DNA from 3 places in the Terrabacter sp. RAF57 genome. Region 1 is predicted to be linked to each of the others. Evidence: predicted binding sites of a transcription regulator. Region 1 holds the regulator's gene; each other region holds the start of a gene.

Region 1 (10,523 bases):
GCACGACGAGCTGCGTCGGCACGAGGGTCGTGCCGGTGGTCGGCCCCGTGCCCCGCACCTGGCCGAGCACCTGCTCGACGCAGAGCCGGCCGATCTGCTCGAAGTCCTGGCGCACTGTGGTGAGCGGGGGGATGTAAGACGCCGCCTCGGGCACGTCGTCGAACCCGACGACGCTCACCTGCTCAGGGACCCGCAGGCCGCGGTCGTGGAAGGCTCGGAGGAGCCCGAGTGCCATCTGGTCATTGGCGGCGAAAACCGCTGTGCAGGAGGGCTCGTCGGCCAGCCGAAGACCGATCTCGTAGCCGGACTCGGGCGTCCAGTCACCGTGCAGCACCCGAGGCACCTCGAGCCCCCTGGCCACGAGCCGCGCCCGCCAGGCATCGCGACGCCGCTGGGCGGCATACGAGCTCTCGGGGCCGGCCACGTGCCACACGGTGCGGTGCCCCAGGTCGAGCAGGTGGTCGGTCGCCGAGGCGGCGCCCGCCGCCTGGTCGGTGTCGACGACGGGGTGACGGTCGCCGGCGTCGTCGGAGTCGGCGACGACGACCTTGAAACCGGGCGGGTAGGGCGCGGGGGCGTCGCTCGCGAGGTGGGTCTCCATGATGGCGACCACGGCGTCGACGGCGAGCTCCCCGGCCCGCGTGAAGGCTCCGCGGACGGCGTCCTGGGAGGGGGCGTTGACCGGGATGAGGGTCACCGCGTAGTCGTGGACGGCGGCCGCCGCGACGATGCCCTCCAGCGTGCGCACGTTTCCGGTCGTCGACAGGGTGAACGTCATGACCCCGATGGCGCGGAACGCTCCACGCTTCAGGGCTCGCGCCGCACTGTTGGGACGGTAGCCGAGCTCCTCCATGGCGCGGAGCACCGTCTGGCGCGTGCTCTCGACGACGCTCGTCTCGCCGTTCGCCACTCGGGAGACCGTCTGCGACGAGACGTTGGCGAGGCGCGCCACGTCGGCCATCGACACCGCTCGTCGCTCCCCCACCGTTCCTCCTGCTCGTCCCATTCGTCCTGCTCGCGCATGCCGCCGCTTCCGACGCCATCCTGCCAGCCGCCGCGAGACCGCCCCTTGACACCCGTCCAGCCCGGCTGGGACCGTGTCGGCGGCCGATGTTTGCGCAAACATACGCTCATTCCGGGCGTTGGGTGCGCATTCACCCCGGACCGCCACCGCCGTCGCTCCAGGAAGGCACCAACCCATGAGACCCCGTCCCACCCGCGTCGCCTCGGGCGCCCTGGCGACCGTCACGGTCGCCGTCGGCTCGCTGCTCGCCGGTTCCGTCGCCGTTGCGGCGCCCGCACCGGCCGCTGCTCCCACGACCTCCGCCACGGCCGCCTCCCCCAGCGGCGACGGTGTCCCCGTCGTGCGACTCACGCCCGACCCGTCCTACCAGCAGCCCGCCTTCGAGGGTTGGGGCACGAGCCTCGTGTGGTTCGCCAACGCGACAGGCGACTACCCCGACGCCGTCCGCAACAAGCTCGCCGACCTCGTCTTCGGCAAGGACGGGCTGGCGCTCAACATCGCGCGCTACAACATCGGCGGCGGCAACGCGCCGGACGTCGAGGACTACCTGCGTCCCGGCGGCGCCGTGCAGGGCTGGTGGAAGGCACCGGAGGGCACGACGCGGACCGACGTCGACTGGTGGTCGCCGGACGACGCGGCCGACTGGAACTGGGATGCCGACCAGACCCAGCGCTGGTGGGTCGACCGCATCAAGGGCGGCATCACGAAGTGGGAGACCTTCAGCAACTCCCCGCCATGGTTCATGACCGAGAGCGGCTACGTCTCGGGGAACTACAACGCCGGCCAGGACCAGCTCAAGCGCACCAGCATCGGCGACTTCACGGCATACCTCGTCAAGGTGACCGAGCACCTGGAGGCGGCGCACGGCATCAAGGTCGACACCATCGACCCCTTCAACGAGCCGAACACGAGCTACTGGGGCACCCAGCTCGGCGCCGACGGCCGGCCCACCGGCGGCCGCCAGGAGGGCGCCCACATCGGACCACAGCTGCAGCAGGACGTCGTGCGCTCGCTCGACCAGCGCCTCGCGGGCTCAGGGACCGACGCGAAGATCGCGGCGATGGACGAGACCAACCCCGGGACCTTCGTCACCAACTGGATGAGCTATCCGGCCGACGTCAAGGCCGCCGTGTCGCGGATGAACGTCCACACCTACGGCACCGCCCAGCGGACGGCCGTGCGTGACCTCAGCAAGTCCGACGACAAGCCTCTGTGGATGTCCGAGGTCGAGGGCAGCTGGGGCAACGGCCAGAGCTTCACCTCCATGGAGCCCGGTATCGGCATGGCGCAGCGGATGACCGACGACCTGCGCGAGCTCGAGCCGTCGGCGTGGGTCTTCTGGCAGCCCGTCGAGGACTACGACAACATGAAGCCCGGCGGGGAGAGCGCGGCGGGCGCCAACTGGGGCAGCATCCAGATGCGCTTCGACTGCACGGCCAAGGACACGCTGGCCACCTGCCCCATCTACACGAACCAGAAGTTCAACACCGTGCGCAACTTCACGCACTACATCCGTCCCGGCGACCACGTCGTCAAGGTCGACGACACGAGCACGATCGCCGCGATCCGTCCGGACGCGCGCACCGCGACCCTCGTGCACACGAACGGCTCGACGACAGCGCAGGACCTCGCGATCGACCTCTCGAAGTTCGGCAAGATCGGCCCCAAGGCCAGCGTGACCGCCGTCGTCACCGACGCCGACGGCGCACTCCGGTCGCAGACCCCGGTGGCGGTCGACGGCACCTCGGCCACGGTGCGAGTGCCGGCCCAGTCCGTCACGACCCTCGTCGTCTCCGACGTCCGTGGCGTCGCCACGGACGCGCCGACCTTCCAGGAGGGCCACGCGTACCGCTTCGTCGGCGTCCAGAGCGGGCGCTCCCTCGACGCCGAGCAGACCGGTATCGCGATCCGCACGACGGACACCGCGAGCGCCGACCAGCTCTGGACCGCGACGAAGCTCACGGGCGGCGACACGAACCGTGAGCGCTACCAGCTGCGAGCACTCGACGGTCGTCAGGTCGCCCTGCGATCCGGTGCTCTCGTCCTCGAGGCGGCGCAGACCACGCCGGACGCATCGGCACAGTGGTACCTCTCGACCACGGGCGACGGCATGTGGACGATCTCGAGCGCGACCGGTCCCGGCAACGTCGAGGTGGGCGGACAGGCCACGGCCGACGGCTCGTCCGTGGGGGTCTGGCAGCCGAACGCCGCCGCGAACCAGCGGTGGCGACTCGTCGACGAGACCGTGCGCGGCGTCGCCGACGTCGCGGTCTTCACGATGCCCGGAGTTGCTCCGACCCTTCCCACGGCGGTGGCGCCCGACCGCGTCGGCGCCGCGACGGCCGCCCTGCCCGTGACGTGGCGCCCCGTGCCCGCGGTGCGGTGGGCCCGCCCGGGCCAGGTCTTCGTCTTCGGCACCGCCACCGACCCCGCCACCGGGCGGGAGTACGCGGCACGGGCCGTCGTCACCGTTGACGCCATCTCGTCGACCACGCCGGCCGCGGCACGCACGTACGTCGGCGGCACGCCGGACCTGCCGGCAACCGTCACGGCGACGTCGGACCGCTACGACGTGACGGTCACCCTGCCGGTGGCGTGGGACACGACCGGCGCGGCGTACGACTCGGTCGGCACGGTCACGCTGCCCGGCCGAGCCACCCTGCCCGACGGGTCCACCGCCCCGGCCACGGCGGTCGTCACGGTGACCGAGCCGGTCGAGGCCAATGCGGCCCTCGCCCTGGGCACGACGGCCTCGGCCACCTTCACGGAGCCGGGCTACTCCGTGCAGGGCATCGTCAACGGCGTGCTGACCGACAAGGCCTGGTCGAACTGGCGCTCGGGCACCCAGCGTCCCGGCGACACCCTGACGGTCACACTGCCCGGCGCTCGGGACGTCACCCGGGTGACGACCCGCTTCTACCAGGACGGCGGGAACGTCAGCTACGCCCGGACGCTCCACGTCGAGGCGCTCGTGGGCAGCACCTGGACCCCCGTGTCGAGCGAGGTGACGGTGGCTGCGAGCGGACCAGCCGCACCGGTGGTGACGGTGCCGATCACCCCCACACGTACCTCGGCAGTGCGGGTCGTCATGACGGCGGCGAGCTACATGACCGTCAGCGAGGTCGAGGTCCTGGCCAAGGCGGCCGGCTGACCCGACCGGTCGCTCGAACCGCAGGTCCACGGCAGCCCCCGGGCAGCCGTGGACCTGCGGCGCATTCCGGACCCTCACGCCTCCGACGTGTCAACCCTGTGCTCCCGTTGCGCGTCATCTGTCCGTGAGAACGTTGGGTATGCCGGCCGGCCAGCTCAGCGACCCCGCGGCCTCCGGGGCCGCTGGTCGTCCCGCCACGGGCGGTGGTGGGGCTCCCGCCCCGGACGCCGGAGGAGTGGTCACCCCCGGCGGGTCCGAGCTGCCGACCGACCCCGACGTCGCCATCACCGAGCTCTACCACGCGCACTGGCACCGGCTCGTCCGCCTGGCCTGGCTGCTGCTGCGCGACCAGCTGGCAGCGGAGGACGTCGTGCAGGACGCGTTCGTCGCGACGCACCGCAGCTGGTCGGCCATCCGGGACGGCGGCCGCGTCGTCGGCTACCTCCAGACCGCCGTCGTCAACGGGTGCCGGTCGGTGCAGCGGCACACCGTCGTCGTCGACCGCCAGAACGTCCGCGACGCGGGCGCTGCCGACGCCCCGGGTCGAGGCACCCACGGCAGCGCCGAGACCCAGGTGCTCCACACGGCCGACCGCGACGCCGTCCTGGACGCGCTGCGCACCCTGCCCTCCCGGCAGCGGGAGGTGCTCGTGCTGCGCTACTACTCCGACCTCTCCGAGGCCCAGATCGCCCACACCCTCGAGATCTCCCCCGGCGCCGTGAAGACCCACGCCCACCGCGGCCTGACGGCCCTGCGCCGCAGCATCGACCCCCTGGAGCTGTCATGAACACCGAGCCGACGCGACCGGGCGAGACGCCCGGCGAGGAGCCGACCCTCATCGGTGCCGGGCTGCGCCCCGTCGAGGACCGGGTGCGCCGCGCCCTCGATGCCGAGGCGCGGTCGATCACCCCGACCGACCGACTCGGCGCGATCCTCGCCGACGCGCATGCGTCGGACGAGTCGTCCTGGGGGGCCGGCGCCGGCGCCGGGTCCCGGCGCCACCGGTGGCTCGTGCCTGCGGTGGCGGCGGCCGCGGCCGTCCTCGTCGCCGGCACCGTCTGGGCCGTGAACCGGCCGTCCGCGCCGACACCACCGGTCGCCGGGACTCCGACCGCCGTGGCCACCTCGACCGCGCGGGCGTCGACCCCGACGTCGTCCGGCGCACCGTCGAGCGTCCCGACGCAGACCGCGCAGCGGCCGACCTCCCCGGCGACGACCGCGCTCCCGCCTCCGGCCACGACGACCGTGAGCGTGCCGGTCTACTACCTCGGCCCGGTCGTGGCCGGCAGCGACCAGCTCCGTCTCTTCCGCGAGTTCGTGTCGACCGGTGTCACGACGCCGGTGACCGGTGAGGCCAAGGCCCTGGCCGCGCTCCGCCTCGCGACGGGCACACCGCCGAAGGGCTCCTCCTACGCGTTCGCGTGGTCGGGGGTGACCGTGCAGTCGGTGACGATCGGTCCGGGCGCGATCACCGTCCGCCTCTCGTCGGGCACGACCAGCACGGACTCCCTCGCCGCGGAGCAGCTCGGCTGGACCGCACAGGCGGCGGCGGGCACGGCACGGCCCGTCCGCTTCGAGCTCGCCGACGGCGGCAGCGAGGTCTCACCGGGCCACCCGGCCTCGGCGTCCTTCACGCGGCCGACCGACCCGATGACGGTCCTCGACCAGGTCGCACCCGTCTGGGTCGACGAGCCGGCCCGGGGCTCCGCCGTCAATGCCGGCGCACGGCTCACCGTCAAGGGCGTCGCCAGCACGTTCGAGGCCACCGTCGAGTGGGAGCTCCTCCGCGACGGCCAACGCGTCGACCACGGCTTCACGACGGCGTCGGTGGGTGCCCCGGACCGCGGCACGTACCGGTTCACCACGAAGTCGTCGCTGGCGCCCGGCGACTATGTCGTCCGCGTCTTCGCCAGCAGCGCGAAGGACGGGTCGCCGCTCGCGGAGCAGCTCGTCCCCGTGACCGCTCGCTGACCGGACCCGCTCCCCCCCGTTCGAGGTGAGCGCGGCACCCACCCCCGTAACGAGATCACCTCGAACCAGAGGGCGTATGCCGTCAGGTCCAGCGGGTGCGTGCGCTGAGGACGGCGAGGGCGGCGGGACCGGCGGACGACGCCCGCAGGATCGTCGACCCGAGCCGGACCGGTCGCGCTCCCGCGGCGCTGAGGGCGTCGATCTCGCGGTCGGTGATGCCACCCTCCGGACCGACGACAACGAGCACGTCGCCCGAAGCGGGCAGCTCGACGGACGCGAGCGGCTCGGTGGCGTCCTCGTGGAGCACGAGCGTGAGTGAGGCCTCCCCGACACGGGCCACGAGCGGAGCGAGCCCGACCGCGGGGGACGTCACCGGCACACGCGACCGGCGTGACTGCTTGGTCGCCCGGGCCACGACCGCGGCCCACTTGGCCAGGGACTTGGCGGCGCGGTCTCCGCGCCAGACGACGACGGAGCGCTCCGCCTGCCAGGGCACGACCTCGTCTACACCGAGCTCGGTGGCGGCCTCGACGGCCTGCTCGTCACGGTCGCCCTTGGCGAGGGCCTGGACGAGGACGAGGCGTGGGGCCGGCTCGGCCTCGTCGCTGACCTCGATCACGCGGCCGCGCACCCATGCCCGGTCGACGTCGGTGGCCTCGAGCAGGGCGCGCCGGCCCGCACCGTCGGCGACGAAGTAGCGCTCACCCGGTCGGATGCGCACGACCGTCGCGGCGTGACGCCCCTCGTCACCGTCGAGGAGCAGGGACGCCCCGACGACGGCCCCGGCGACCGCGGACGGCTCGCCGAGGAAGAGCTGGTGGGTCACCGGGCACTCACGTGGGGGTCACTTCTCCTTGAAGGCGTCGCGCAGCTTGCCGAACAGCCCCTTGTTGGCGGGGGTGAGGCGACCCTCGTGTCGCTCCTCGCCGCGCAGGGTCGCGAACTGGTGCAGCAGCTCCCGCTGCTCCTCGGTCAGGCGCGTCGGCGTCTGCACCGTGGCGTGCACGAGCAGGTCGCCGCGACCCCCGTGGCGCAGGTGGGTGACGCCGAGGCCGCGCAGGGTCAGCACGTCGCCGCTCTGCGTGCCGGGCTTGATCTCGAGGTCCTGCATGCCGTCGAAGGTGGACAGCTTGAAGCTCGTGCCGAGTGCGGCCGCGGCCATGGGCAGCTCGACGTTGCAGTGCAGGTCGTCACCGCGACGGGTGTAGGTGTCGTGGTTGACGACGCGGATCTCGACGTAGAGGTCGGCCTTGGGCCCGTTGCCGGGGCCGACCTCGCCCTCTCCGGTCAGCTGGATGCGGGTGCCGGTGTCGACGCCCGCGGGCACCTTGAGCTTGAGCGAGCGACGGGTGCGCACGCGGCCGTCACCCGAGCAGTCGTGGCACGGGTCGGTGAGGGTCGAGCCGTAGCCCTGGCAGTTGACGCACGGGCGCGAGGTCATGACCTGGCCGAGGAAGCTCCGCTGGATCTGCTGCACCTCACCGGCGCCCTTGCAGATCTGGCAGGTCTGGCGACCGGTGCCGGGCTCGGCGCCGTCGCCGTCGCAGCGCTTGCAGCCGACCGCGGTGTCGAGCGTCAGCTCCTCCTCGGAGCCGAAGACGGCCTTCGACAGGTCGATGTCGAGGCGCACGAGGGCGTCCTGGCCGCGCTGCACGCGGGCCCGGGGTCCGCGCGTGCCGGCCTGGGCGCCCGCGCCGAAGAAGGCGTCCATGACGTCGCTGAACGAGAAGCCCTGTCCCGCACCGAAACCGGCGCCACCACCCGAGGCGAAGGGGTCGGCGCCCATGTCGAAGGACTGGCGCTTCTGCGGGTCGGAGAGCACGTCGTAGGCCTGCGAGACCCGCTTGAACTCCTCCTCGGCCTCGGCGCCGGGATTCACGTCCGGGTGCAGCTTGCGGGCGAGCCGACGGTAGGCCTTCTTGATCTCCTCCTGGCTCGCGTCGCGCGAGACCCCGAGGACGGCGTAGTAGTCGTTCAAGCTGAGATTCCTTTTGGTACGTGGTGCTTTCGGTTCCGGCGCGGCGCTGCGCCGGCGGACTGGCCGCTGTGCTGCAGGTGGGTCAGGTGGCCTGGTTCTCGTCGAGGATCTCGGAGACGTAGCGCGCGACGGCGCGGACCGAGGCCATCGTCGTGGGGTAGTCCATGCGGGTCGGGCCCAGCACTCCGAGGCTCGCGACGCGCTCGGCACCGGAGCCGTAGCCCATCGACACGAGGGACGTCGACTGGAGCCCGGTCACGGGGTTCTCGGACCCGATGCGCACGGAGACGAGGTCGGGGTCGTCGCCGAGCTGGCCGAGCAGGCGCAGCAGCGTCACGTGCTCCTCGAGTGCCTCGAGGATCGGGCCGATGGTGCGGGGGAAGTCGGTGCCGGCGCGTGCGAGATTGGCCTGACCGGCGAGGACGACGCGCTCCTCACGCTCCTCGACGAGGGCGTCGCCGAGGGCGGACACCACGGCCTCCATGGCGGCACGGTCGGCCTCGTCGGCCTCGTCGACGAGGCGCCGGAGGCGGGTCGCGGCCACGGTGAACGGCACGCCGGCCGCCACCTCGTTGATGCGCGCGCGGATCGTGGCGACCAGCGCCTCGCCCGTGCCGTCGGAGAGCACGCGGCCCGTGTCGACGACGCGCTGCTCGACGCGCCCGGTGTTGACGATGAGCACGATCATCAGGTGTGAGGACCCCATCGGCACGAGCTCGATGTGGCGCACCGTCGACCGCGTGAGCGAGGGGTACTGCACGACGGCGACCTGACGGGTCAGGCTCGCGAGCAGGCGCACGGTGCGGTCGACGACGTCGTCGAGGTCGACGGCGCCCTCGAGGAACTGGCCGATGGCCCGGCGCTCGCCCGACCCGAGGGGCTTGACGGCGCTCAGGCGGTCGACGAAGACGCGGTAGCCGGCGTCGGTGGGCACGCGCCCGGCCGACGTGTGCGGCGCGTGGATCAGGCCCTCCTCCTCGAGCAGGGCCATGTCGTTGCGCACGGTCGCGGCGCTGACGCCGAGGTGGTGGCGCTCGACGAGGGCCCGGCTCCCCACCGGCTCGGAGGTCTGGACGTAGTCCTGCACGATCGCGCGCAGCACCATCAGCCTGCGGTCCTCGCTCATCGCGTCCCCTCCTTCACGGGTCTGGCACTCTCGATCGACGAGTGCCAAGTCTACGTCGTGCCTCGCGGATCTCCGATTTCATCCAACCGTATGCCGTCGGGGCAGCTCCGACCCCGCCCGCGTGGCGGCTGCGTCCGGGTCCACCAAGCGGCATACCCTCCCTAGTCGTGTCCCCCAACGATCGCTACGGATCCGACGTGCTCAGCGGCGACTGGCGTGCCCCGCGCCGCGGCCGGTCGACCCCGACCCCGGCCGAGCCCGACCTCGTCGTCGAGGAGGTCGAGACCGGCTGGGTCGGCGCCGTCGTGCGGGTCGAGAAGGCCGGCGGGATGCACGTCGTCCACCTCGAGGACCGCCGCGGGCGCACCAAGGCCTTCCCCCTCGGCCCGGGCTTCCTCGTCGACGGCGCCCCGGTGACGCTCACTCCCCCGCAGGTCGCCGCCGGTGCCGCCCTCGCCGACGCGCGCCGGGCCGCGTCCCGGACCGCGAGCGGCTCGGTCGCCGTCGAGGGAGCGCGAGCGCGCGTCGCGAGCGGGTCGCGGATCTACGTCGAGGGTCGTCACGACGCCGAGCTCGTCGAGAAGGTCTGGGGCGACGACCTGCGCGTCGAGGGCGTCGTCGTCGAGCTCATGGACGGCGTCGACGACCTCGCCGGCATCATCACCGAGTTCCAGCCGGGACCCGGTCGGCGCCTCGGCGTGCTCGTCGACCACCTCGTCCCCGGCACCAAGGAGGCCCACATCGTCGCGCAGGCCCAGGCGCTTCCCGGCCTGTCCCAGCACGTGCGCATCCTCGGCCACCCCTACGTCGACGTCTGGCAGTCCGTGCGCCCGGAACGGCTCGGCTGGCAGCAGTGGCCGGTCATCCCGCGCGGGACGTCGTGGAAGGACGGCATCTGCGCCGAGCTCGGCTGGGCCCACGCCAGCCAGGCCGACATCGCCAACGCGTGGAAGCGGATCCTCGGCACGGTGCGCACCTACGCCGACCTCGAGCCGACGCTGCTCGCGAGCGTCGAGGAGCTCATCGACTTCGTCACGGAGCCCGGCGCCTGAGCGGCGACGGGCGCCCGGGACGCCGTGGCCTTGGGCACCCAGGTCGCCCAGGTCCCCCAGGTCACTTCTTGAGGTAGCCCTGGACGTCGACGACGAGGTAGGACGCCGCGCTCGTGTGCACCGTGATCGCCCCGTCGGCGCCGACCGGGACGACGACGGCGTTGACCCGGGCGCGGCCCGAGGCCACGGTGACGTTCGCGGGGGTCGGTCGGGTCGTGCCC
Region 2 (10,523 bases), on a different contig from region 1:
CTCGACCGGACCGCGAGACACGACGGGGTCGCGGAGGTCGAGACGCAGCGAGGGCCGCTCCCCGTCGGGGAGCGGCCCTCGCTGTCGTGCCGGGGCGTGGGACCAGGGCCCGTGAAGGACCCCGGTCGTATGCCGTGTCGCGCGGTCGGTCAGTGACCGTGACCGTGGCCGTGACCGCCGGCCGCCGGCTCCTCGTCCTCGGGCTTGTCGACGACGAGCGTGTCGGTCGTGAGGATCATCGACGCGATGGACTCGGCGTTGCGCAGCGCGGAACGGGTGACCTTGACCGGGTCGATGACGCCCGCGGCGATGAGGTCGCCGTACTCGCCCGTCGCCGCGTTGAGGCCCTGGCCGATGGGCAGCTCGGCCACCTTGGAGGTGACGACGTAGCCCTGGAGGCCGGCGTTCTCGGCGATCCAGCGCAGCGGCTCGGCGACGGCCTTGCGCACGATGGACGCGCCAGTGGCCTCGTCACCGGTCAGCTCGAGGGCGTCGATGGCCGACGCGGCGTGGATGAGGGCGGTGCCGCCACCGGCGACGATGCCCTCCTCGATGGCCGCGCGGGTCGCCGAGATGGCGTCCTCGATGCGGTGCTTCTTCTCCTTGAGCTCGACCTCGGTGTGCGCGCCGACCTTGATGACGCAGACGCCACCGGCAAGCTTGGCGAGGCGCTCCTGGAGCTTCTCGCGGTCCCAGTCGGAGTCGGTGCGCTCGATCTCGGCCTTGATCTGGTGGACGCGGCCGGAGACCTCGCCCTCCTCGCCGTTGCCGTCGATGATCGTCGTGTTGTCCTTGGTCAGGACGACGCGGCGGGCCTGGCCGAGGACGGTCAGGTCGGCCTGGTCGAGGCTGAGGCCGACCTCGGGCGCGATGACCTGGCCACCGGTGAGGATGGCGATGTCCTGGAGCATGGCCTTGCGGCGGTCGCCGAAGCCGGGGGCCTTGACGGCCGCGACGTTGAAGGTGCCGCGGATCTTGTTGACGACGAGCGTCGAGAGGGCCTCGCCGTCGACGTCCTCGGCGATGATGAGCAGCGGCTTGCCGGACTGCACGACCTTCTCGAGGACCGGGAGCACCTCGGCGACCGAGGAGATCTTGCCCTGGTTGATGAGCACGTAGGCGTCCTCGAGGACGGTCTCCATGCGCTCGGTGTCGGTGACGAAGTACGCCGAGAGGTAGCCCTTGTCGAACTGCATGCCCTCGGTGAACTCGAGCTCGGTCGCCGTCGTCGAGGACTCCTCGACGGTGATGACGCCGTCCTTGCCGACCTTGTCGAACGCCTCGCCGATGAGGCCACCGAGGGTGGCGTCCTGGGCGGAGAGCGTGGCCACGGAGGCGATCTCGTCCTTGCCGTCGACCTCGCGGGCGTTCTCGAGGAGGCGGTCGTTGACCGCGGTCACGGCCTTGTCCATGCCGCGCTTGAGCGCGGCCGGGGCGGCACCCGCGGCGACGTTGCGCAGGCCCTCCTTGACCATGGCCTGGGCGAGCACGGTCGCGGTCGTCGTGCCGTCACCGGCGACGTCGTTGGTCTTGGTCGCGACCTCCTTGGCGAGCTGGGCGCCGAGGTTCTCGTAGGGGTCCTCGAGCTCGATCTCGCGGGCGATGGTCACGCCGTCGTTCGTGATCGTGGGGGCGCCCCACTTCTTGTCGATGACGACGTTGCGGCCCTTCGGGCCGAGCGTCACCTTGACGGCGTTGGCGAGCGCGTCAACGCCGCGCTCGAGCGACTTGCGGGCGGAGTCGTCGAACTCCAGCTGCTTGGCCATGGTGTTCCTTTGGCTCGGGTTGCTTTGTGGTTCTTGGGAATCCGGGCATCTGCGAGCATGCCCGGTCAAACGAGACGCACCCCGGGGAGACCCCAGCGGGGCTCACCGGGGTGCGATCACGGCATACGGCTGGGTCAGCCGACGATGGCGAGGACGTCGCGGGCCGAGAGGATCAGGAACTCCTCGCCGCCGTACTTGACCTCGGTGCCGCCGTACTTGCTGTAGATGACCTTGTCGCCGACCTTGACGTCGAGCGGGACGCGCTCGGTGCCGGTGTCGTTGAAGCGGCCGGGGCCGACAGCGAGGACCTCGCCCTCCTGGGGCTTCTCCTTGGCCGTGTCCGGGATGACGAGGCCGGAAGCAGTGGTCTGCTCGGCCTCGAGGGACTTGACGACGATGCGGTCTTCGAGCGGCTTGATGGAAACCGACACGGTGGTGACCTTCCCTTCGGGACAGTCGGAAAACTGACTACGGACTGTGGGCTCTTCGAGGCTGGCCGCCGTCGCGGGGGTCGACCTCCCTCGATGAGGGTGCTGGCACTTTCAGGTCGAGAGTGCCAACAAGATGAAATCTAGGTTTGTCATTAGCACTCGGTCAAGTCGAGTGCCAGATTCGTCGGCGCGCCGCGTCCCGGACGGGGGCACCCACCGGCGCTGGCAGGATGAGGCCATGGATGCCGCCATGGTCGATCGCCTCTCCGCAGGTGAGGGCTGGGCCCTGCTCCAGTCGCTGCCTCCCTACGACGAGGACGGCTCGCTGCACCTGCAGGGCCGGCTGCGCGAGGCGGGCTTCGCGGCCGACCTCGTCGCGGCCGCGATGACCCAGTCGCGGCTGCGCTCGCGGGGGACCGAGAAGTTCGGCGACTTCGCCGCCGGCATGCTCTTCACCTCCGACGGGCTCGAGCAGTCGACGCGCCTCGCCATCGCCGCACGGCACGCGCACCGGTATGCCGCCGCCGGGGTCCGCGACGTCTACGACCTCGGGTGCGGGCTGGGCGCCGACGCCATGGCGTTCGCCGGGTTGGACCTGACAGTTCACGCCGTCGACGCCGACGACACGACCGCCCGCGTCGCCGCGGTCAACCTGCGCCACTGGCCGTCAGCCCGGGTGACGCACGGGCTCGCCGAGGACGTACGCCTGCCGCAGGGCGAGGGGCGACGTCACCTCGGGCTGTGGCTCGACCCGGCCCGCCGCGTCACCGGCGTGGCCGACATCAGCGGGCGCACGAAGCGCGTCTTCTCGCTCGACGCGATCTCGCCGTCGTGGTCACAGGTGCTCGACTTCGCGGCGCAGGTGCCGGCGACGGGGGCCAAGCTCTCCCCCGCGTTCCCGCACGGCTCGGTCCCGTCGGGGGCGGAGGCGCAGTGGACGTCGTGGCACGGCGAGGTGCTCGAGTGCGCAGTCTGGTGGGGACCGCTCGTCGCGACCGCCGGACGGACCGCCGCCGTGTGCACCGAGACCTCGACCTCCGTCGTCACGGATCAGGATGCGGTCGACGGCGGCCAGAGGCCCGGCCTCGGTTCGGTGACCGACATCGGCGAGTGGCTCTACGAGCCGGACCGGGCCGTCATCCGGGCCGGGCTCACGGGGGCGCTCGTGGCGGCCGTCGACGGCGCCGAGCTCGCGACGGGCGTCGGCTACGTCTCGAGCGGCGTCGCGCGCGAGCTGCCGTGGGCGCGGCGCTTCCGGGTCGTCGAGGCGATGCCCCTGTCGACGAAGCGCCTCGCCCGCTGGCTGCGCGATCACGGCCACGACCGGGTCACCATCAAGAAGCGCGGCGTGACCCTCGACGCCGACCTGCTGCGCCGGCAGCTGAAGATGACCGGCCGGGGCAAGGGTGGCTCCGAGGCGACGCTCGTCCTGACACGCGTCGGCGGCGGCCAGGTCGCCCTCGTCGTCACCCCCGCCTGACCGGCAGCCCCGGCTGACCGGCGCCCAGGCTGCCAAAGCGACCGCCACCGCTCGCGGCGGGAGCGTCGGCGGGCGTCCGTCTCCGACGTGGCGTTCCAGCGTCAGCGGCCCGCCGCCGATGCCGCTCCCGGCAACGGACGCCTCGTCGCTCCTCGACCGAGCGCGACGGCCGTCACGGGCTTCAGGCGATGGCGGCGTAGAGCGCGTGCAGGGCGCTCCACGTGGCGTCCCAGTCCGCCATCGCAGCATCCGCGACGTCCGACTCCAGGCGACGCACGTAGGTGTCCCAGCCCGCGGCATACCCCGCTGCCTGGGCGCCGCTGAGCCGCTCGTGCCGCAGGTGCAGACGGGCGCCCTCCCCGTCGGCGATGACCTCGGCGGTGACGACCGACCGCACGTCGCCGATCGGCCACTCCCAGACGAGCCGGCTCGGCGCCTCGCACACCACCACGCGGCACACCGGGGTGTCGGCGTCGTCGAAGTGGATGGTGAAGTCGCCACCGGGTCGCAGCTCCCCCTGGACGGGGGCGAACCAACGCGCGAGGCGGCCGGGCTCGGTGCACGCCCGCCAGAGGTCGTCGGGCGACGTCGCGTAGTGCCGGTCGAAGACGACCGCCACCTCCTCGCCGTCGCGCTCGATCCGGCCCAGCACCTGCGTCAGCTCGCTCATCGGTGTCCCTGTCCCTGTCGTCGGGCCCGCGCGCCGCGGGCGATCTCGGTGTCGAGGGCGTCGAGGCGCTGCCCCCAGAACGAGCGGACCTCGCGGCACCACTGCTCGACCTCGTCGAGGGCGCCCGGCGGGAGCCGGTAGACCCGCCGTTGCCCGACGGACTCGGCCTCGACGACGCCGGCCTCCCGCAGCACCCGCAGGTGCCTCGAGATCCCGGGCCGCGAGGCATCGAAGAGCGCCGCGACCTCGCCGGCCGTCAGCTCCTCACGGGCGAGGTGCTCGACGATGGTCCGCCGCGTCGGGTCGGTCAGTGCTTCCCAGGTCCCGCTCACGAGCACAGAGCAACTCGCTCGTTACGTAACACACAAGGTACGCCTTGCGGCTCAGAGCGCGGCGTCCGGCTGTGCCCCGACCCAGCGCACGGCGGCCGCGCCGGCCGCGTTGGCCGCCTCGAGGGCGGCCTGACGGTCCGCTCCCACGGCGAGCGCCGCCGCGAGCGCCCCGCAGAACGCGTCCCCGGCACCGACCGTGTCACCGAGGTCGCGCTTCGCCACGGGTATGCCGTCCACGCCGTCCATCCCCCAGCGCGCGCCCGCTGCCCCGAAGGTCACGAGCAACGACTCCGGCACGAGGTCGGAGTCGGACAGGTCGCGCATCTCCGACTCGTTGACGACGACCGGGTCGGCGAGCGCGATGACGTCGGGCGGGAGGGCGGCATACGGCGCGAGGTTGAGGACGACCCGGGCTCCTGCGGCGTGGGCCGCGCGAGCGGCGTCGGCCACCGTCGCGAGGTCGACCTCGAGCGAGCAGAGCAGCACGTCGTCGGGTCCGAGCCCTCCGGCCTGCTCGACGAGCGCCCGGTCACACTCACCGTTGGCGCCGGCCACGACGATGATCGAGTTCTCGCCCTGCTCGTCGACGGTGATGAAGGCCGTGCCGGTCGGGGCGCTTCCGCTCGTCGACACCGCTGCGGTGTCGATGCCGAGACCGGTGAGGCGGTCGAGGTAGGCCCGGCCGGGTCCGTCGTCGCCGACCCGGGCGAGCATCGAGACGGCGGCCCCGGCCCGAGCGGCAGCCGCGGCCTGGTTGCCACCCTTGCCACCGGCATATGTGCCCCCTGCCTCACCGAGGAGGGTCTCCCCGGGCACCGGGTGCCGCTCGACGAGGATGACGACGTCGACGTTGAGCGAGCCGAGGACCGCGACGCGGCCCATCAGCGCTCGCCCGCCCGACCGAGCACGGTGTCGGCCCAGAGCCGTGCGTAGCGGGGACCGTCGACCTCGAGCGCCACGTCGACGCGCACCGGCGCCTCGCCGTGCGGGTCGTGGGCCATGTCGCCGCTCCAGTCACGCCGGTCGACGATGGTGCGTCCCCGTGACCACGTGCCGGCGAGCTCGACGCGCAGCGGCAGCGGTTCGGTCCGGATCCCGGCCCGGTCGATGACGACGCAGACGGCGCCGGCGTCACCGATGGTCGACGCCGCCCGGTCGAAGCGGGCGTTCTGGAAGCGGATCAGGCTGCCCGCGAGCTCGGCAGGGCCACGCCCACCCACGGCGACCAGCTGGTCGGCCAGCTCGCCCGACACGACCGGCTCGTAGAAGACGTCGAGGCCGTACATCGTCACCGGGATGCCGAGGTCGGCCGCGGCGTCGAGGGCGATCGCCGCCGCCTCGGGGTCGTGGAAGACGTTGAACTCCGCCGACGCCGTCGCGTTGCCGACGTTGGCGGCGCCGCCCATGAAGACGATCTCGGAGATGCCCGACACGACGTCCGGATAGGTCCGCAGCAGCAGGGCGATGTTCGTCAGCGGCGCCAGGGGCACGAGCGTGATCGGCCGGTCCTCCGCCGCGGCCTCACGGCAGACGTCCCGGAGCAGCTCCACGGCGTGGCGCGGGTCGGCCTTCATGGCGGCGGGCGGCCAGTGCAGGTCGCCCATGCCGTCGTCCCCGTGCACGTGGCGGGCGTCGACGGGCGGCTCCAGCAGGGGGCGCTCGGCACCACGGGCCACCGGGACGTCGGTGCGTCCTGCGGTCTCGAGGACGAGCAGCGTGTTGCGCACGACGTCGTCGACGGGGGCGTTGCCCCCGACGCACGACACGGCGCGCAGGTCGAGGGCCGGGTGCAGGGCGGCGAGGAGCAGGGCGCACGCGTCGTCGACTCCGGTGTCGACGTCGAGCACGATGGGGGTGGGTTCGGTCGTCACAGCGGCAACGTACCGGTCGGGTGGCCGCCGCGGCCCCGCTGGGGACGACCGGCGTCCGACGATAGGCTCGAACGATGCGCCCGAGCCACAGCCGACGCCGCCCGTCCATCGCCCGGGGGGCCGTCCTCGCGGTCGCCGTGACGTCCCTCGTGACCGCCTGCTCCTCCGCCCCGCCGGCAGCCGGGCCCACCGCGACGGGCACCACGACCGTCCCCTCCACCTCGGCATCGAGCGCGCCCACGACGGTACCGCCGACGAGCGCCACCCCGTCGACGACGACCACTCCCGCCGCCACGACCAGCACACCGTCGACGCCCTCCTCGTGCGCACCGGCGATCGTCGCCGGCATGGACGACGACGAACGCGCGGGGCAGCTGCTCATGGTCGGCCTCGACAACGGGGCGAGCCGCACGAGCCTCGACGCTCTCGTGGCCCGGCGCCACCTCGGCGGGGTCATCCTGCTCGGCGGCTGGGACGGCGGCACCGAACGCGTCCGCGCGACGACCCGACACCTCGCGGCGCTCGCCTCGAAGGAGGACACCGCGGGCCTCGGCCTGCTCGTCGCCGCCGACCAGGAGGGCGGGGCCGTGCAGCAGCTGCGTGGCGACGGCTTCAGCCGCATGCCGTCCGCCCGCGTCCAGGACCAGGGCTCGGCCAGCGCCCTCACCGCCGACGCCACCCGGTGGGCCGACCAGCTGCGCACCGCGGGCATCAACGTCAACCTCGCGCCGGTCGCCGACACGGTGCCGACGTCGATCGGGCGCGACAACGGGCCGATCGGTCAGTACGACCGTCAGTTCTCGAGCGACCCAGAGCGCAACGCGCGCATGGTCGGTGCCTTCATCGCCGGCATGCGCGCGGGTGGCATCGCCTCGACCGTCAAGCACTTCCCCGGCCTCGGCCGCATCACCGGCAACACCGACGTCACGTCACGCGGCATCACCGACCGCACGACGACCGTCGACGACCCCTACCTCGAGCCGTTCCGCACCGGCATCCAGGACGGCGTCGAGCTCGTCATGGTCGGCTCGGCCATCTACAGCCGCATCGACCCGGGCACCAACGCCGTCTTCTCGAGGCCGATCGTCACCGACCTGCTCCGCGACCGGCTCTCCTACGACGGGGTCGTCATCACCGACGACGTCGGCGCTGCGAAGGCCGTCGCCGACGTGCCCGTCGGAGCGCGCGCCACCCGCTTCATCGAGGCCGGTGGTGACATCACCCTGACCGCCCGCCCGGCCACGGTGCCCGCCATGCACGACGCCATCACGAAGAAGATGAACGCGAGCCCCGCCTTCGCGAAGCAGGTCCAGACCGCCGCGACGAGAGTCGTCGACCTCAAGCTCAGGATGGGCCTGGCCCGCTGCCCGTAGGCCCAGACAGCAACACCCAGACCGCGGCCCCGACCCAGTCACCAGCCCCACCGAACCCCACCCTCCCAGGCGTGAGCCGACGACCAAGGGTGGGTGCAGATCAGCTGCAGCCGGTCACACCCCGCCAGCACGAGAGGGCCTCGGGCGGGTCCAGGAGGCGCACGCAGGGTGCGCAGTACAACAGGCCGGGAGGTGGGCAGCCGTTCGTCCGCGCGGCATCGAAGGCGGCACCGTGTCCCTGCAAGGCCACGTGCCCGCATACGCCGCCTTCGCTCCACGCCGCGCGGGCGAGCGGGTGCCCGCCGACACCACGTCGCGGGCGCAGCGCCCACGACCCAGCCACGCGGGCCGGGACGTCACCTACGCCTGGACGAGGGTGACCGGCATCGACGAGTCGGTGGGAAGTCCGAGGTCGCTGGGCTCGCGCCCCTTCGCCACCATCTGCGCCCCGAGAGCCGCGACCATAGCCCCGTTGTCGGTGCAGAGTCCGGGGCGCGGGACGCGAAGTGTGACGCCGGCCTTGGCGCACCGCTCCTCGGCGAGCGCGCGCAGGCGCGAGTTCGCCGCGACCCCGCCGCCGATGAGCAGGTGGTCGACGTCGTGCTCCTTGCAGGCGAGCAGGGCCTTGCGGGTGAGGACGTCGACGACGGCCTCCTGGAAGCTGGCGGCGACGTCCTCGACCGGCACGGCCTCGCCGGCGCGCTGTCGCGTCTCGACCCACCGCGCGACGGCGGTCTTGAGCCCCGAGAAGGAGAAGTCGAAGCGGTGCCGCTCCATGTCGCGCCCGGTGGTGAGCCCTCGTGGGAAGTCGATGGCGATCCGGTTGCCTTCTCGCGCAGCGCGATCCACGTGCGGCCCTCCGGGGAAGGGCAGTCCGAGCACGCGCGCGACCTTGTCGAAGGCCTCACCGGCGGCGTCGTCCATCGTCGAGCCGAGCGAGCGGACGTCGTTGGTGACGTCGGGCACGAGGAGCAGCGAGGAGTGCCCGCCGGAGACGAGCATCGCCATCGTCGGCTCGGGCAGCGGCCCGTGCTCGACGATGTCGACGGCGACGTGCGAGGCGAGGTGGTTGACGCCGTAGATCGGCTTGCCGAGGGCGAGCGCCAGGGCCTTGGCCGAGGCGACGCCGACGAGCAGCGCACCCGCGAGACCGGGACCCGAGGTCACCGAGATGGCGTCGAGGTCACGGAGCTGGACGCCCGCCTCACGACACGCGCGCTCGATCGTCGGCACCATGGCCTCGAGGTGGGCGCGGCTCGCGACCTCGGGCACGACGCCACCGAAGCGGGCGTGCTCCTCGACGCTGCTCGCGACGGTGTCGACGAGGAGCGTCTGGCCGCGCACGATGCCGACACCGGTCTCGTCGCAGGACGTCTCGATGCCGAGGACGAGGGGCTCGTCGCTCATGCGTCTCCCTTCGTGACGAGGAGGCGCATGACGAGCGCGTCCACGTTGCCTGGTTGGTAGTAGCGGCTGCGCACCGAGATGACCTCGAAGCCGGCGCGGTCGTAGAGGCGCCGCGCCGCGTCGTTGTCGGCGCGCACCTCGAGCAGCACCGCGTCCACCCCTCGCAGCGTCGCCCGGCGGACGAGCTCGTCGAGCAGGAGCCGCCCCGTGCCACGGCCCTGGTGGCCGGGGCTGGTGGCGATGGTCATGACGTCGGCGACGTCCCCCGCGACGTCGAGGCCGGCATACCCGGCGATCGTGCCGTCGGGCGTCGTGGCGACGACGTAGTCGCGACGCGGGCGCCCGGCGAGCTCGCTCCACCACGTGGCCTCGGACCACGCGTCGTCGGCGAAGAGCTGCTGCTCGAGCGTCGCGAGGTGGGCGAGGTCGGTCCACTGGAGGTCGCGCAGCACGACCTCCTCGCCGGGGTTCGTGTGCGGCTGCGCCACGGTCATCCGAGGGTCGACTTCGTCGAGGGCGGCGCGGGTGCCGCGTCGGGTCGACGCAGGTAGAGCGGCTCGAGCCCGTCGAAGCCGTGGCCGGGATCGACCCCCTGCAGCTCACCGGAGGCCGGTGCGGTCTCGCCCAGTCGGCGCACCGCGAGGTCGGCGAGCGCTCCCCCGCTGACGTCGAGCGGTGCCACGGCGCGCGGGAGCGCCTCTGCGTAGAGGGAGGGACCACGACCTGCGGTCGGCAGGGCGCGGGTCGCAGCCGGCAGGTCGGCCGCGCGGGACACTGCGGGCTCGGTCACGCGGTCGGCGCGGTGGTCCCCGAGGACGTACGCGGCGGCATACACCTCCTTGCGGCGGGCGTCGGTCGCGACGAGCAGGTCACCGCGCCGGCCCCCCAGCCACGCCTCGTGCGCGATGGCGTCGAGACTCGTCAGGCCGCGCACGGGAAGGCCGAGCGCGAAGGCGAAGGTGCGACCGGTGACGATTCCGACACGCAGGCCGGTGAACGGGCCCGGGCCGATGCCGACGACGACGTCGGTGACGTCGCCGGGCTCTGCGCCGGCCGAGGCGAGCGCGTCGCGGATGTTGGGGGCGAGGTGCTCGGCGTGCGCCCGGGCGTCGAGCGTCGAGACCTCCGCAACGACCGAGGTGCCGTCGTGCAGGCCGACGGCGATGGCGGTCGTGGAGGTGTCGATCGCGAGC
Region 3 (10,523 bases), on a different contig from region 1:
GAAGAGCGCCGCGATCGAGGCTGCGTTCTGCAGCGCCGAGCGCGTCACCTTGACCGGGTCGATGATGCCGGCGGCGAGCAGGTCGACGTACTCACCCGACGCGGCGTTGAGACCGTGACCGGCCTCGAGACCGCGCACCTTCTCCGCGACGACGCCACCCTCGAGACCGGCGTTGATCGCGATCTGCTTGAGCGGGGCCTCGGTCGCGACGCGCACGATGTTGGCGCCGGTCGCCTCGTCACCCTCGAGCACGAGCTCGTCGAGCGCCTTGGCGGCCTGGATGAGAGCGACGCCACCACCGGCGACGATGCCCTCCTCGACGGCAGCCTTCGCGTTGCGGACGGCGTCCTCGATGCGGTGCTTGCGCTCCTTGAGCTCGACCTCCGTGGCCGCGCCCGCCTTGATGACGGCGACGCCGCCGGCGAGCTTGGCGAGGCGCTCCTGGAGCTTCTCGCGGTCGTAGTCGGAGTCCGACTTCTCGATCTCGGCCTTGATCTGGGCGATGCGGCCCTCGATCTGCGAGCGGTCCTCGGCGTCCTCGACGATGGTCGTCTCGTCCTTGGTGACGACGACCTTGCGAGCGCGGCCGAGCAGGTCGAGGGTGGCGTTCTCGAGCTTGAGACCGACCTCCTCGGAGATGACCTGGCCACCGGTGAGGATGGCGATGTCGGTGAGCATCGCCTTGCGGCGGTCGCCGAAGCCGGGAGCCTTGACGGCGACCGACTTGAACGTGCCCTTGATCTTGTTCACGACGAGCGTCGCGAGCGCCTCACCCTCGATGTCCTCAGCGATGATCAGCAGCGGCTTGCCCGACTGCATGACCTTCTCGAGGAGCGGGATGAGGTCCTTGATGTTGCCGATCTTGGAGTTCGCGACGAGCACGTAGGCGTCGTCGAGGACGGCCTCCATGCGCTCGGTGTCGGTGACGAAGTAGGCGGAGATGTAGCCCTTGTCGAAGCGCATACCCTCCGTCATCTCCAGCTCGAGGCCCATGGTGTTGGAGTCCTCGACGGTGATGACACCTTCCTTGCCGACCTTGTCCATCGCCTCGGCGATGAGAGCACCGATCTCCTCGTCGGCCGCCGAGATGCTGGCGGTCGAGGCGATCTGCTCCTTGGTCTCGATCTCCTTGGCCTGCTCGAGCAGGCGGGCGGTGACGGCCTCGACGGCCTTCTCGATGCCGCGCTTGAGCGCCATCGGGTTGGCGCCGGCGGCCACGTTGCGCAGGCCTTCCTTCACCATCGCCTGGGCGAGCACGGTCGCCGTCGTCGTGCCGTCACCGGCGACGTCGTCGGTCTTCTTGGCAACTTCCTTGACGAGCTCCGCGCCGATCTTCTCGTACGGGTCGTCGAGCTCGATCTCCTTGGCGATCGAGACGCCGTCGTTGGTGATCGTGGGGGCGCCCCACTTCTTCTCCAGGACGACGTTGCGGCCCTTGGGGCCGAGGGTCACGCGGACGGCGTCGGCGAGGATGTTCATTCCTCGCTCGAGCCCGCGACGCGCCTCTTCGTCAAACGCAATGGTCTTGGCCATTCGGGTGGTCCTCCACGCGAATCGTTGGTGGTGGCCCGCATGACGCCCGCGACGGACGGGACCGGTCTCCCCAGCTTCATGTAGCTGCGAACCCAGCCCCTCGGCATACGGCCCATTTCTGTCACTCCCCTAGGGAGAGTGCTAACGCCATTATTGGCACTCTCGGGGTGAGAGTGCAAACGTCTGGCCCCCCGAGTGAGGGCGTATGCCGTCCGCTCGGGTCAGGCGTCCACGGCCGGCGCCAGCGCGGCGGCGATCCGGGCGGCGTGCTCGGCGGACTCCTGCTCCGAGGCGTAGGTCGTCCGCGGCCAGAAGAAGCCGCGCAGCCCGTCGCCCTTGGTGCGCGGGACGACGTGCACGTGCAGGTGCGGCACGGACTGGCTCACGACGTTGTTCATCGCCACGAACGTGCCCTGTGCGCCGAGCGCACCGACGACGGCCGCGGCGAGGCGCTGGGTGGCCCCGAGCACCGTGGCGTGCAGCTCGGCCGGGAGGTCGAGCAGGGTGTCGACGTGTCGTCGCGGCACGAGCAGGACGTGACCCTTGAAGACCGGGCGGCGGTCGAGGAAGGCGACGAGGTCCGGCTCGTCGAGCACGACGTCGGCCGGCACCTCCCCCGCCACGATCGAGCAGAAGACGCAGTCCATGGCGACAGGCTCCCACGCCGCAGTCGCGCGGTGTCGCTCCCAGCTCGCGCCCGGCTCGAGGACGTCAGCAGATGATGAGCAGGAAGCAGCCGCCCTCACTCGACGTCGGCGAGGGGGTCGGCGTCGGGGTGGGCTTCTTCGTCGAGGTCGGCTTCGGCTTCGGGTTCGGGTTGCCCCTCGTGGGCGTCGACGACGGGCTCGGGGCCACGGTCGAGGTCGGCGCGGGCGGCGGCGTGGCTCGGCTCGACGACGGGGCCGGAGCCGAGGTGGTCGGCACGGCTGAGGTCGGGTCGGAGGCCGGCTCGACGACAGCGGTCGCCGGCGCGCGCGTGGTCCCGGGGCGGGTGGTCCCTGTCGCGGCGGTGGGCGTGCCGGTCGCGGCGGTGGGCGTGCCGGTCGCGGCAGAGGAGGTGTCGGCCGAGCCCCAACCGTCGTCGGAGGTCGTGCTCGTCCAGTCACCGCCGGGCAGTCCGGGGAAGCCGCTGGACGACATCGCCTCGTCGCTCCAGCTGTCGCCCGACCAATAGGCGACGGCGCCGGTCGAGAGCAGCGCGACGGCCGCGAGGACGGCGGCGACGAGGACCTTGCGTCGGGACTTCGAGCCGGGAGTGGAGGTGTGGTTCTCGGTCGACATGGTGCACAAACGTAGAGGAATCGGGCGGGAGACGCCTCCTCAGAAGGTGGCCGCTACGGTGGTCCCATGCTCGGGGAGACGTGGATCACACCGAGGTACGCAGGGTGAGCGCGCCGCCGTCCGGGGACCCTCCCGCCGCGACGACCGGCTTCGTCGAGGTCGCCGACCGGGTCTTCGTCGCCCGCTACCCGCAGTGGGACGTCAACGTCGGCCTCGTGCTCGGTCGTCACGGTGCCGTCGTCATCGACACGCGGGCGAGCGGCATCCAGGGCAGCCAGGTCCTCGACGACGTCCGACGCCTCGGCCGTGACATCGAGGTCCGCCACGTCGTCAACACGCACGTCCACTTCGACCACACCTTCGGCAACACCGCCTTCGAGACCGCCATCGTCCACGCCCACGACAACGTCGGGCGCACCATCGACGCCGATGCCGAGCGGATCAAGGCCGCCTTCCGGGCCGACCCCGGAGACGGCCCGGAGTACGGCTACACCGCACGCGACGCCGCCGAGGTGATGGCGACCGTGGTCCGCGGGCCCGACCGCACCTTCGGCTCGAACGCGGCGATCGACCTCGGTGACCGCGTCGTCACGATGACGTACGCCGGCCGCGGCCACACCGACGGAGACGTGGCCGTGCTCGTGCCCGACACCGACGCGATGTTCCTCGGCGACCTCGTCGAGGAGAGCGCCCACCCGTCGTTCGGCGACGACTGCTGGCCGCTCGAGTGGGCCGACACCCTCACCTCGCACCTCGTCCTGGCCGAGGACCGCACGGTCGTCGTGCCGGGACACGGACATCCCGTGGACGGCGCCTTCGTGGCTCGCCAGCGCGACGAGCTCGCTGTCGTCGCCGCCGTGATCCGCGAGCGCCGGCTCGGCGCGGCATCGCTCACGGAGGCGTTGAACGCGCCGGACCCGCGCCTGCCCTACCCCCTCGACCACCTGGACTCCGCCATCCGCCGCGGCTGGGACCACCTCTCCCCACCCACCCCCTGACGCGACACCCGCCCCGGCGCCCGCCGCGCCGGAAGCCTTCCGTCACGACGACGAGCGGCCTCGGTGCGGTGGATCGCTGGCATCCGTGCGCCGGTGATCCACCGCGTCGACCGTCCTCGCGTTCAAGGCTCGACACCGGGCAGCTCGGCGAGCACGGCCGGGGATGGTCGAGCCAGCCCCTGCTCCTGAGGAGGCGGGCAATGACTGCGGCCGTACGACATGGCTCGACCACCTGGCCCCAACCGAGTCGTACGGTCAGGTCTCCTCCGATGGCCGACTCGATGTCGCGCTCGACGTCGCCCCACCGCGCTTCCGCCGATGCATGGACAAGGCGACCATCCAGCTCGATGACCACGGCCTGCTCGGAGTACTCCACGTCGCGGTAGGTGGCCCCACGCCGGGTCCGCACCCGCCGCTGGCGGCGGCCCGTCGGCAGTCCATGCGCACGCTCCACCTCCCGGGCGTAGCGCCTCTCGAGGACAGACCGGACACCATTTCCCGCATCGTCCAACACGTCCGTGAGCAGTCGGCGTCGCTTCATCCGGACCCTCAGGCGAGTTGCCTCGAGGAGACGTACCGGCGTGGTGAGCCCCTGTTGGCAGGCATCGGCGATCACCGCCACGGCCTCGGAGTCGCGAGCAGCCAGCTCCGCGACGTCGATGACCGCCTCTTCGATACGAAGCCGCGGCGGCGACAGGTGGCCCTGTCCGCGCCACCCGAAGCCCGTGCGTCGAACCAGCACAACGCCTGTCGGAGCCTTGACGTGACGGTCGCGGTCCACGGCGACGTAGATGACGCGATGGTCGTCGCACTGCCCGGCCCTGGCACCGATGTGTGACCACCCATGGGCTCGCAGCGCCGAGGTACCGGCGAGGACCGCCGGTTCCAGTGCGAGCAGAGCGGCCCAGGCACGCTGGATCCACCGCAACGGGCCCGTGTGGTCGACGCAGACCCCCGGGTGGACGACGGCCCACAACCTGCGGCGCACGAGTCGCTCGAGGTCGTTGTCGTCCAGGCCGGCCGCCAGCACCTGCCGCCGCGAGATCACGCCGTCCTGGAGCCGCAGCATGGTGTCGATGCTCGGCTCCCATGCCGTGAGCTTGCCCGTCGCGATCCGCGCCTACCTGCGACTCGGCGGACGTGTGGACAGAGGAGGAGAACCCGCAGGGGATGTGGACGGCACCAGCCGACGCATACTCATCGCACGAACCTGGTGACGACGGCCGCACCCCCGTACTGCGGTGGATCGTCGGCACCAGTCGCCGGGAATCCACCGCACTGCGGGCACACAGCCTCGAGTGCGGCCCGACGCCTGCCAAACCTGACGTGCGAGAGTCAGCCGGAGAGCGCGGAGGGGAAGGCGTCGGACCAGGAGCGCAGCGCGATGCCGCCGTCGGCCGTCCGGTCGACCGACGTCGCGGCGAGCAGCGCGTGCACGATCGCCCGGGCGACGCAGTCCGCACCAGCCTCCATGAGCACGGTCTGCTCGATCGGGTCCGGCGCCGGACGATCGCCCGTCGCGAGCGTGAAGAGGGTGTCGCCGTCGAAGAGCGTGTGCACCGGCTTGAGCGCCCGTGCATAGCCGTCATGCCCGATGCCGGACATCTTCTGGCACTGGGCCTTGGACAGGGTGGCGTCCGTCGCGATGACCCCGATGGTCGTGGCCAGTCCCGGCCGGCCGGTGTTCGCGGGCAGCGCCTCGGCCCGGGCCCGCGCAGCCTCGAGCTCGGCGGCACTCGGCCGACCCACGTGGGCCAGCTCGTCGCCGAGACCGAGCCCCACGGCATACGGCACCCCGGTGGCCGGGTCGACCGCCGAGCCGACGGCATTGACGGCGACGAGCGCCGCGACCGTCGTGCCCGACTCGAGCACGACGCTCGCGGAGCCGATCCCGCCCTTGAAGCCACCGAGCTTGGCGCCGGTGCCCGCACCAACGCAGCCCTGGGCGACGGCCGAGGACGTCGCGCTGGCGTATGCCGCCCTCCCGTCCTCCGCGCGCGGACGGTGGCCCCACGTGCCAGCGCGTCCCAAGTCGAAGAGGATCGCGGACGGCACGATCGGCACGACGTGTCCCGGCTCGCCCATGGGCCAGCCGATCCCGTCGTCCAGCAGGCCGTCCACGACTCCGTCGGCGGCGGCGAGGCCGAGCGCGGACCCGCCGCCGAAGACGATCGCATCGACGCGGTCGACGAGGTTGCGCGGGTCCAGCAGGTCGGTCTCGCGCGTGCCCGGCCCGCCGCCGCGCACGTCGACGCCGGCGACGGCACCGCCGTCGGGGGAGAGCACCACGGTCACGCCGGTGAGCCAGCCCGGCTCGTCACGGGTGCAGTGGCCGACCCGGAGGCCCGCGACGTCGACGAGGGAGTTCGTCGGGCCCGGGGCCACGACGAGGGAGGCATCGCTCACTGCGGGTCCCTGAGGTCGAACTCCATGAGGCGCCCCGGCGAGCTGAAGCCGAGCCGCTCGTAGAACTCCTGGGCCCGGTCGTCGGGAGCGTTGAGCCGGATCCACTTGACGTCGGTCGTGCGCGACCACTCGATCATCGCCTCGGTCAGCGCCCGCCCGACGCCGCGGTCACGACAGCCCGGCGCGACGAAGAGGCCGCCGACGTGCAGCCACGAGACGTCCTTGCGCCCGGGCCACGGCAGCGCGCGGATGCGCCGGGTCTCGAGGATGCCGGCATGGTCGCCCCGGCTCTCGGCGATCCATGTCGGCCGGTCGGGCCGCTCGGCCAGCCACGCGTCGACGAAACGGTCGAGGTAGCCGGTCTCGGACGGCATACCCAGCTCGCGGGCGAACTGGAGGTGCAGCGCGGCGACGATGAGGGCGTCGTCGGCCGACGCGCGGCGGATCGTCACCTCGGCCATGAGGGAAGTGAACCACGGGCGTGCCGCGAGGGCGCGCAACCACGGCTCGGCCGGGTGCGATGCCCTGCCGGTGGGACGCCTCAGACGAGAGCGCTCAGACGTTGATGCCGAGGCGGCGGCTCGTGCGCGCCCGCTGGCGGCTCGCGCGCATCCGGCGCAGCCGCTTGATGAGCATCGGGTCGGCCTCGAGGGCCTCCGGGCTGTCGAGGAGCGCGTTGAGCACCTGGTAGTAGCGCGTGGAGCTCATGTCGAAGAGCTCCTTGATGGCCTGCTCCTTGGAGCCGGCGTACTTCCACCACTGGCGCTCGAACGCCAGGATCTCGAGGTCGCGCGCGCTGAGGCCGTCCTCGGACTCGTGGCGCTGCGGCTGCGCCGTAGCGTGTTCTGTGCTCATGTCCCCGTCTCGCTGCAGTCGTGCTGCGTGTCGCGTCGTGCGTTGGCTCCGGTCACACCCTAGACCGAAATGACAAGGGTGTCATTCAGCTCAGGCGTGGCGCGGCATGTCGTCGGCGGGCTGTCGCACCGCCCGGAACATGCGTCCCACGAGCCCCGTGCGCCCCACCCGTGACGCCCCATCGCGTCGTCCGGTGTCGTCCGGTCCCGTCGGGTGTCGTTCTGGCGTCGGTGCCAGGTGGCCGTCCTCGACAGGCCGACGACCCACCTGGGTCAGGACATCGTATCGAGGATGGCGTTGACGTCCTCCTTGGTGGTGTGCGGGTTGACGATGGCGAAGCGCGTCAGCGTCTCCCCGCGGAAGGTCGTCGGCACGACGAAGGCGAACTCCTGGGCGAGGAGCCGGTCGGTCCACGCCTGGTAGTCCTCGGGCCCCCAGCCGAGGCGGCGGAAGACGACGACCGACAGGTCGGGCTCGCGCACCGCCTCGAGGTAGTCGCGGCGCCCGATCTCGTCGGCGGCGAAGCGGGTCACCTCGAGGGTGCTCTCGATGGCGTCGACGTAGGCGTCGGTGCCGTGCGCGGCGAGGGAGTACCAGAGCGGCAGGCCGCGCGCGCGTCGCGTCAGGCCGATGGAGTAGTCGGTCGGGTTCCACTCGGCCGACTTCGTGATGACGTCGAGGTAGCCCGCCTCCTGCGTGTGCGCGACCCGCGCCAGCTCCGGCTGGCGGTAGATGAGGGCGCAGCAGTCGAACGGCGCGAAGAGCCACTTGTGCGGGTCGACGATGAAGGAGTCCGCGTGCTCGATGCCGTTGAAGAGGTGTCGCACCGACGGTGCAGCGAGGCCGGCGCCACCGTAGGCCCCGTCGACGTGCAGCCACAGGCCGTACTCGCGGCACACCTCGGCGACCGACTCGAGGTCGTCGACGACGCCGAAGTTCGTCGTGCCGCTCGTCGCGACGACGGCGAAGAACGTCTCGGGACCGTTCTCCTCCAAGGTCTTTCGCAGCTCGGACCCGGTCAGGCGCAGCTTGTCGTCGACGTGCACGCCGCAGACCTCGGCGTCCATGACGGCCGCCATGGAGACGACGGACGAGTGGGCGTTGTCCGTGGCGGCGATCCGGTAGGGACGCGCGCCCGTGCCCGCTTCCTTGGCCTTCGCCCGGGCGGTGTGCCGAGCCACGACGAGCGCCGACAGGTTGCCCACCGTGCCGCCCGGGACGAAGACGCCGCCGGCCTCGGCCGGCAGGCCCGCGAGGTCGCTGATCCAGCGCAGCGCCTGGTTCTCGGCGTAGACCGCGCCCGCGCCCTCCATCCACGACCCGCCGTAGATCGACGAGGCGCCGACGACGACGTCGAAGGCCGCGGCCTCCCGCGTCGGGGCGCACGGGATGAAGGAGAGGTAACGCCGGTGGTCGGTCGAGAGGCAGGCCGGCGCGAGGGTGTGCTCGAAGAGCTCCATCGCCCGCGTCGAGCCGAGGCCACCGGCGGTGATGGTCTGGCCGGCGGCCGCCCGGAGGTAGGCCTCCGGCTGCGCTCCGTCGAGCGGGATCGGGTCCATGAGCAGGCGCTCGCGGGCGTAGCTGAGGACCTTGTCGACGGCGACGTGGTCGGCATCCTTGTCGAAGCTGTGCACGCACAGATGCTAGGCCCTGCGGTCGGGTGCGACCGACCGCCCGGGGGCCGCGTGACGGGTGGGGCGGGAGCTCAGCCGAGCAGGGCCGTGCGCAGCTCGTCGGCGGACGCGACGACGGCGGTGGGCCGCACGCCGTGGAGTGCGTCGGGCAGGCCCGCACCCCACGTCACCGCCACGGTGTCCATGCCCGCGGCCTTCCCGGCGAGGACGTCGACGACGGCGTCCCCGACGTAGACGGCGTCATTGGACCCCCGGCCCATCCGGTCGAGCGCGAGCAGCAGCGGAGTCGGGTCGGGCTTGTGCCGCTCGGTGTCCTCCATCGCGACGAGGACGTCGACGTGCTCGCTGATGCCGAGGATGTCCATGGCCTGCTGCGCCGACTCGCGCCGCTTCGACGTGGCGACCCCGACGTGGATGCCGGCGGCGCGCAGGTCACCGAGGACGTCGACGACGCCGTCGTAGCCCCGGATGAGCCGCTCGGTGTTGTCGGCGTTCCACTGGAGGTACGTCGCGTAGAGCTCGTCGGCGTGCTCGGGCGAGTGGTCGGTGAAGGCTCCGATGAGCGGGCGCCCGATCCACGAGCGGATCACGTCCGGGTCCTCCTCGTGCCCGAGGACCGTGCGGAACGCGTGCTGGTAGGACTCGACGATGAGGTTGATCGTGTCGGCCAACGTGCCGTCCAGGTCGAAGACGGCGGTGGACCAGCGGGGAGAAGTCACCGGCCGAGCCTAGGGCAGCGACGGCTCCAGCCACCGCCCTCGTCTCATGACCCGGGTCGGGCGGCCGGCGGTGTCGACGACGACCACGTCGGCCCGGGACCCGACCGCGATCGAGCCCCGGTCGGCCAGCCCGAGCGCGCGGGCGGGCGTGCGCGTGGCAGGCCGGACGGCATACGCGAGCGGGACGCCGGCGGCGACGGCGCGGGCGACGATGTCGGCGACGTGGCTCGTGCCGCCGGCGATGGAGCCGGGGCTCGTGCCGTCGGGGTCGCGCGCCAGGCGGGCGATGCCGCGGTCGACGACGACCGAGAGGCCACCGAGGACGTACGCGCCGTCCCCCACCCCCGCCGCGGCCATGGCGTCGGAGACGAAGGCGACGTGGTCGGCGCCGACGAGGTCGAGGACGGTGCGCACGGTGTCGTCCGAGAGGTGCGCGCCGTCGCCGATGAGCTCGACGGTGACGTGGCCCCGCGCGGCCGAACGCATCAGTGCCGCAACGGCGCCCGGCTTGCGGTGGTGCCACGGGTCCATGCCGTTGAAGAGGTGTGTGGCGAGGTCGGCGCCGGCCGCGACGGCCTGCTCGACCTGCGCGTACGTGGCCGTCGTGTGGCCGATCGCAGCGTGGATGCCGGCCGTCGTGAGCCAGCGGACGAGGTCGAGGCCACGGGCGCGCTCCGGGGCGAGCGTCACCTGGCGGAGGTGACCGCGGCCGAGCTCGATGAGCCGCTCCACCTCGGCGAGCGACGGGTCGCGGAGCAGCGCCGGGTCGTGCGCGCCGCAGCGGGCCTCGGCCAGCCACGGACCCTCGAGGTGGATGCCGTCGACGACCCCGTCGTCGGCGAGCTCGGCGAGCATCGCGACGCCCCGCTCGAGGTCGCGCGGGCTCATCGTGACGAGGCTCGCGAGCAGGCTCGTCGAGCCGTGCGCGTGGTGGTGCTCGGCCGCCGCCGCCGCGGCGTCGTCGCGCAGGTCGGTGAACGCCGTCCCGCCGCCGCCGTGGCAGTGGATGTCGACGTATGCCGGCACCATCGTCCCACTCACCCGCTCGGTCGCGCCGTCGCCCGGTGGGGATCCGTCGCCTGCGGTGACGGGGGTGA

The links. The regulator HrcA, encoded in region 1, represses chaperone genes, less so after heat shock. The targets are predictions, from matches to a motif close to TTNGCACTCGNNNNNNNCGAGTGCNAA.
Region 2: groES (co-chaperone GroES) is a predicted target of HrcA. The motif match lies at 2,350-2,376, and genes of this name have one in related genera.
Region 3: groL (chaperonin GroEL) is a predicted target of HrcA. The motif match lies at 1,652-1,678, and genes of this name have one in related genera.

The regions. Positions count from the first base shown of each region.
Region 1 is NZ_JBFRDT010000013.1:83,908-94,430, forward strand. It holds gene AB4Y83_RS15475 (LacI family DNA-binding transcriptional regulator) at 1-985, opposite strand, end outside; gene AB4Y83_RS15480 (glycoside hydrolase) at 1,200-4,175, shown strand; gene AB4Y83_RS15485 (RNA polymerase sigma factor) at 4,315-4,962, shown strand; gene AB4Y83_RS15490 (Gmad2 immunoglobulin-like domain-containing protein) at 4,959-6,146, shown strand; gene AB4Y83_RS15495 (16S rRNA (uracil(1498)-N(3))-methyltransferase) at 6,229-6,972, opposite strand; gene dnaJ (molecular chaperone DnaJ) at 6,991-8,124, opposite strand; gene hrcA (heat-inducible transcriptional repressor HrcA) at 8,207-9,250, opposite strand; gene AB4Y83_RS15510 (DUF3097 domain-containing protein) at 9,418-10,302, shown strand; gene AB4Y83_RS15515 (CHAP domain-containing protein) at 10,364-10,523, opposite strand, start outside.
Region 2 is NZ_JBFRDT010000011.1:130,779-141,301, reverse strand. It holds gene groL (chaperonin GroEL) at 150-1,766, opposite strand; gene groES (co-chaperone GroES) at 1,901-2,197, opposite strand; gene AB4Y83_RS13935 (THUMP-like domain-containing protein) at 2,436-3,677, shown strand; gene AB4Y83_RS13930 (SRPBCC domain-containing protein) at 3,859-4,347, opposite strand; gene AB4Y83_RS13925 (metalloregulator ArsR/SmtB family transcription factor) at 4,344-4,679, opposite strand; gene AB4Y83_RS13920 (PfkB family carbohydrate kinase) at 4,731-5,561, opposite strand; gene AB4Y83_RS13915 (nucleoside hydrolase) at 5,561-6,550, opposite strand; gene AB4Y83_RS13910 (glycoside hydrolase family 3 N-terminal domain-containing protein) at 6,625-7,923, shown strand; gene tsaD (tRNA (adenosine(37)-N6)-threonylcarbamoyltransferase complex transferase subunit TsaD) at 8,284-9,330, opposite strand; gene rimI (ribosomal protein S18-alanine N-acetyltransferase) at 9,327-9,824, opposite strand; gene tsaB (tRNA (adenosine(37)-N6)-threonylcarbamoyltransferase complex dimerization subunit type 1 TsaB) at 9,821-10,523, opposite strand, start outside.
Region 3 is NZ_JBFRDT010000002.1:610,304-620,826, forward strand. It holds gene groL (chaperonin GroEL) at 1-1,533, opposite strand, end outside; gene AB4Y83_RS04750 (HIT family protein) at 1,755-2,180, opposite strand; gene AB4Y83_RS04755 (hypothetical protein) at 2,245-2,814, opposite strand; gene AB4Y83_RS04760 (MBL fold metallo-hydrolase) at 2,919-3,812, shown strand; gene AB4Y83_RS04765 (hypothetical protein) at 4,135-4,650, shown strand; gene AB4Y83_RS04770 (P1 family peptidase) at 5,148-6,218, opposite strand; gene AB4Y83_RS04775 (GNAT family N-acetyltransferase) at 6,215-6,679, opposite strand; gene AB4Y83_RS04780 (DUF3263 domain-containing protein) at 6,774-7,073, opposite strand; gene AB4Y83_RS04785 (pyridoxal phosphate-dependent decarboxylase family protein) at 7,346-8,707, opposite strand; gene AB4Y83_RS04790 (HAD family hydrolase) at 8,779-9,426, opposite strand; gene AB4Y83_RS04795 (N-acetylglucosamine-6-phosphate deacetylase) at 9,436-10,523, opposite strand, start outside.